DNA from 2 places in the Streptomyces sp. NPDC005262 genome. Region 2 is predicted to be linked to the other one. Evidence: riboswitches for the same ligand, from Rfam matches in the RefSeq annotation. Region 2 holds a riboswitch; the other holds the start of a gene.
The links. A riboswitch is a leader RNA that binds a small molecule or an ion and turns the genes downstream of it on or off. The one in region 2 is predicted to bind cobalamin.

Region 1 (2,858 bases), on a different contig from region 2:
TGGGCTCGATCGCCTTGGCCATCTTACGTACGATTTGTCCACATTGCCTGGCCGGAAGGGTCCGCGGCCGGGCCCGCCGCGGAGGGGAACGGGTCCTTGTGTGTGGGGGGCCTCGTGCGCCCGCCCTCCGACCGGGGCGGAAAGGCGAGAACCCATGGTGGAGCGGCGTAGGTGATCCCGCGAGCTTTCACGGAGACGACTGCCCCGGCTACCGTCCGTGCGCAGCTGGGGTCTCGTCGGTTCCGGGGCTCAGGGGCCGCCCGCAACGCAGATTCCAGCGCCCGGACCGACCGCTGAGCTCGGTCAGCGTCAGCGGAGCGACGTCCAACCGCCAGAAGGCCTGCGGCGGAAGGCCCAGCGCATGCACGATCGCGGCCCGCACCGCCGCGGGTTCGACCACGGCGAGCACGCTACCGTCATCGGCACCCTCCCCATGCAGTGAATCCAGCCAGCCGCCTACCCGGGCATGCAGATCCAGTAGCGACTCACCGTCGTGCGGGGCCGCCGAGGGGTCGGACAGCCAGTTCGACACCGCCTCCGGCTCGTCCCGGCTCACCTCCGCCAGCCGTTGTCCGCGCCAGCGCCCCAAGTCCCAGCGGCGAAGGGCGGGTTCGGGCTTCGATCGAAGCCCCAACGCCTCGGCGGTCCCGGTGCAACGCTCGTCCGAGCCGTGCACCCGGTGGTCGGCGGCAGGCACCTCGGCCGCGACCGCACGCGCTCGTCGGACGCCGGACGCGTCGAGCGGGGTGTCACCGTCGAAGCGGGCCTCGCGCAGCGCCACGTTGAGCGCCGGTGAGATCAACATCACCCGTACCGTGAACACCCGCGTCAACTCCCTGAACTGTGGCCTCTTCAGTAAGCACACCATGGCATCCAGGGCTGAGGGGTGGGCAGATGGTGCCATGGCGGCAGGGTGCTCCCAGACGGTATGGTCGCGACGAACATGACGACGGTGTGATGGAAGTCCGGTGAGAATCCGGCACGGTCGCGCCACTGTGAACCCGTATCCGTACGGGAAGTCAGACCCAGCACTGTCGTCTCAGGCACCACGATCGGGACGCGTGTTCCCCCAGGAGGTTCTGCCATGGCACAGACTGCTGCCCCCGCCGCCGTCGCATCACCCGCCATCACCCCCATCTCACTGAAGGCCATTGCCCCTTGGGCGGTCTTCTTCGGCATTCTCATGCTCGTCCTGCTGTACTTCGTCGGTGCCGAGCAGGGTGCCACCGCGGTCATCTCCGGCGAGGGTGTCCACGAGTGGGTCCACGACGGTCGCCACCTGCTCGGTTTCCCCTGCCACTGACCCACCGCGCAAGCCAGGGGAACCCCTCATGAACTCCATATCTGTCAGAGCCCTGCTGGTCCGCGGCATGCTGGCGGGCCTCGTCGCGGGTGCGCTCGCACTTGCCGTCGCCTACTTCCTCGGAGAGTCGCGGGTCGACGCGGCGATCGCCCTCGAAGAGGCGCACAGCCACGACCACGGCGGCGGCGAGGAACTCGTCAGCCGTGCCATGCAGTCCACGGCCGGCCTCGCCACCGGTGTCCTCGTCTTCGGCGTGGCCATCGGCGGCATCGCCGCGCTCGTCTTCTGCTACGCCCTCGGCCGCATCGGCACATTCGGCCCCCGGGCCACGGCCGCACTGATCGCGTTCGGCGCCCTGCTGACCGTGTATGTCGTGCCGTTCCTCAAATACCCGGCCAACCCGCCGGCCGTCGGCAACCCCGACACGATCGGCCAACGCACCGCCATGTTCTTCCTCATGGTCGCTCTGAGTGTGCTGCTCGCCGTTGCGGCCGTCATCCTCGGCAAGCGGCTGGCTCCTCGCCTGGGCAACTGGAACGCGACGATTGCCGCATCGGCCGCCTACGTCCTCGTCATCGGGCTCGCCTACGCCTTTCTGCCCTCGTTCAACGAGGTCGGCAAGGACTTCCCGGCAAGCCTGCTCTGGGAGTTCCGCCTCGCCACCCTCGCCGTTCAGGCCACGCTCTGGACCACTTTCGGTCTGGTCTTCGGCTACCTGACCGAACGGCTGCTGGTGCCGGCACCGCACCCGGTCCCGGCGGGGGACGGCACCGCGTCCCGCACGGCCACCGCTGCCGGCTGACCGGCCGAAACACCACTACGACCGAACCCGCCAGGAGCCGCCTGGCGGGTTCAGCCGTGGGAGGGGTCGAGACGCCCGGGTACCCGGCGTCATGATGGACGTCGGGCGGAGACCTGGGGAGAAGGCGCGTACCCGTCGGCTCCGTCCGTCGCCGTCGCTCCGCCCCCGCGTTCGGCCGCCCAGTCGATCCGATAGTGCCTCAGCAGGTCTTCCTCCCCGACGAAGCGCATACCGGCCGCTGCCATGACGTGCTGGGACGCGACGTTGTCGACGTCGGCGTCGCCCCTGACCGACGCGACACCCGCGGCCCGGGCGAACTCCAGCAGCGCGCGCAGAGCCTCGGAGGCGTACCCCTTGCCGCGCATCGCCGGTATCAGGCCGTAGCCGATCGTGACCTGCCCCCGGTCGTCCGGGGCACCGTGGAAACCGACTCCGCCGATGGCGTGCCCGTCCTCCCGGAGGCGGATCTCGTACGCGCCGAACGGGTGGGGATTGCCGGTGTCCGCGCAGTGTTCCAGGAAGTGCCTCGCGCCCGCCCTGTCGCCGTCGTTGGGATAGTCAGGTGCCCATAGGGCGTCCGGCCAGGGACGGCCTTCCACTACGTACTCGGCCTCGACCGGGGTCAGAGGGTGGAGCACGAGCCGCGTTGTCTCAAGAGCTTCCATGACTCGTCGGACTATCACGGCGGCAAGCCTCGACGCATCGGAATTTCGACGGACCGAAGCGTGGTAGCAACGATCCTAACGTTGCTAC
Region 2 (2,858 bases):
CAGGGCCCTTCGTCGAAGGCCCGGCGGGCGGCGTCGACAGCGCGGTCCACGTCCGCCTCACAGGCGTGCGGCACCCGGCCGATGACCTGCTCCGTGTGGGGAGATATCACCTCGATGACGTCCTGGCCGAGCGGATCGACCAACTCCCCGCCGATGAACAGTTTTCCGTGTTCGACAAGCTCGGTCATGGCTGCTGCCTCCCGCGACCCGGCACGTACCGACTCCGCACCTGACTCCATACCTGACTCTGTGTCAGAACTGATACCAGTTCCAGTTCCAGGAGTCCACGGATCCGACGGTGATCGACCTCGGACGAAATAGTCGACCGGGGCCACTACTGGAACGAGTTCTCGTTACAGTGGATGCGGCGCAGCACAGCCGCATGCCGGGACGAGAGATGGGGACCTCATGACACAGGTGACCGAGCACGGCGGCGGCGTGTGGTCCATCAAGGTCCCCATCCCGGACAACCCGCTCGGCCACACCCTGGTACACGTCCTCGACACCGGCCGCGGCCCGGTCCTGATCGACACCGGCTGGGACGACCCGGAGGCCTGGGACACCCTGGTCGCGGGCCTCACCGCGATCGGAGCCGGCATCACCGACATCCATGGCGTGGTCATCACCCACCACCACCCCGACCACCACGGCCTCTCCGGCCAGGTCCGCGAATCATCCGGGGCCTGGATCGCGATGCACGCCGCGGACACCGCGATCGTGCGCCGCACCCGCGAGTCCGAACCGGGCACCTGGCTGGCCTACCTGGCGGCGAAACTCACCGCGGTCGGCGCCCCCGAGGACCACCTCGCCCCACTGCACGCCGCCCGCGCCACCGGCCGGATGCGCACCCTGCCCGGCCTGCGCGCCGCCCTCCCGGACCGCGAGATCGTCCCCGGCGAACTGCTCGACCTGGCGGGCCGCCGCCTCCGGGCGGTCTGGACGCCGGGCCACACCCCCGGCCACGTCTGCCTGCATCTGGAGGAGGACCATCCGGCGAACCTGCCCGGCCGCGGCCGGCTCTTCTCCGGCGACCATCTGCTGCCCGGGATCAGCCCGCACATCGGGCTGTACGAGGACCCGGACGATGCGACGGCCGCCGACCCACTGGGCGACTATCTCGACTCGCTGGAGCGCATCGGCCGGCTGGGGGTCGCCGAGGTGCTGCCCGCCCACCAGCACGCGTTCCCGGACGCGGCCCGGCGCGTACAGGAACTCCTCGACCACCACGAGGAGCGGCTGACCGGCCTGCTCGCGCTGCTCGCCACCCCGTTGACACCGTGGCAGCTGGCCGAGCGGATGGAGTGGAACCGGCCGTGGGAACAGATCCCGCACGGCTCACGGAACATCGCGGTCTCCGAGGCCGAGGCCCACGTCCGCCGACTGGTGAAGCTGGGGCGCGCGGAGGCGATGACGGGGAGCGATCCGGTGACGTACATCGCGGTGTGAAGGGTTCGCGGACCAGCGGTCCCGGCCCTCCGACGGCCTGACCGTCACGGCAGCGGACCGATGGTTCGACGTCCGCCCCTCCCGCACCGAGCCGCTCCTGCGCCTGGACGTCGAAGCCCGGGCCGAGTTCACCATGGCCATGGTTCGCGATGAGGCGCCGGCGGTCACCAGGGGCTGACCTCCTCTTCCCACGACTCCGTCCGGCCCGATCCCATGGGTGACGTACGTCGCTGTTCCGGGCGCCCCTCCGCCCGAAGCGGCGGGCTACGCCCCGGTAGAGTGTCGGAGTCGTCATCATGCCCGTTCAGGGGGAAGCCGGTGCGAATCCGGCACTGACCACGCAACCGTGAGCCGCTGACACAGCGGTGAGTCGGAATGCCCTGTCCGCGGTCGTGACCGGCTCGCGTCACCGGAACCCCGGTGACCGGCACCGTCGAGGCATACGGGGCCGGAGCCTGGTGCCTGAGTGTGCCTGTGCCCGGTTCCTACCGCAGGAGAGGCCCAGCCCACCATGACCGTTCGCCGCACCGCAGCAACGCTCGCCGCCACCGCCACCGTGCTCTGTGCGGCCGCTGCCCCGGCCGCGGTGGCGGCGCCGTCTCCGTCGCCCACCCCGTCCGTCGCGCTGCCGTCCGGGCTGTACGGCACCAAGGACCCGACGTACGACGGGGTCTGGAGGCAGTCGCTGGCCTTCATCGCCCAGCGGCTCGAGGGGGTCACCCCCGCGGCCACGTCCGTCGACTGGCTGGTCGCCCAGCAGTGCGACAGCGGCGCCTACGCCTCGTACCGCGCGGATGCCGACAAGCCGTGCGACGCGAAGACCATGACGGACACCAACGCCACCGCCGCCGCGGTCCAGGCGCTCGCCGAGGTCGGCGGCCACGGCGATGCCGCCGACAACGGGGTCGCCTGGCTGAAGTCCGTTCAGAACGAGGACGGTGGCTGGGGTTACAACCCGGGCTCGCCGAGCGACGCCAACTCCACCTCGATCGTGATCGGCGCCCTGGCCAAGCGGGGCGAGCGGCTCGGCGATGTGACGACCAAGGGTGGCAGGACGCCGTACGACGCGCTGCTCGCGCTGGCGATCCCGTGCGGCGGCAAGGACGGCGGCGCGTTCGCGTACCAGCCCGACAAGGCCGGCAAGCTCGTCGCCAACGCGGACGCCACCGCGGCCGGTGTGCTCGGTTCCATGGGCAAGGGGCTGGCCGCCTGGAACAATTCCGCGTCCGAGGACAAGGCGCCCACCTGCCACAAGGGCGCCGTCGTCAAGCCCGAGCAGGCCGCCCAGAACGGCGCCCACTATCTCGCGGGTGCCCTCGCGAAGACCGGCCACCTGAACCAGCCGCCGATGCCGGGCGCCACCGACACCACCGAGCAGCCCGACTTCGGCAACACCGCGGACGCGGTCGTCG

Region 1: another riboswitch for cobalamin. It lies ahead of ACFYP5_RS11780 (CbtB domain-containing protein); the one in region 2 lies ahead of ACFYP5_RS08115 (prenyltransferase/squalene oxidase repeat-containing protein).

Annotation. Positions count from the first base shown of each region.
Region 1 is NZ_JBIAKK010000003.1:409,112-411,969, reverse strand. It holds gene ACFYP5_RS11785 (histidine phosphatase family protein) at 209-805, opposite strand; adenosylcobalamin (AdoCbl) riboswitch at 933-1,081, shown strand; gene ACFYP5_RS11780 (CbtB domain-containing protein) at 1,085-1,303, shown strand; gene ACFYP5_RS11775 (CbtA family protein) at 1,332-2,105, shown strand; gene ACFYP5_RS11770 (GNAT family N-acetyltransferase) at 2,195-2,743, opposite strand.
Region 2 is NZ_JBIAKK010000002.1:648,970-651,827, forward strand. It holds gene ACFYP5_RS08100 (aldehyde dehydrogenase) at 1-188, opposite strand, end outside; gene ACFYP5_RS08105 (MBL fold metallo-hydrolase) at 409-1,446, shown strand; partial or broken gene manB (phosphomannomutase/phosphoglucomutase) at 1,478-1,624, shown strand; cobalamin riboswitch at 1,715-1,848, shown strand; gene ACFYP5_RS08115 (prenyltransferase/squalene oxidase repeat-containing protein) at 1,958-2,858, shown strand, end outside.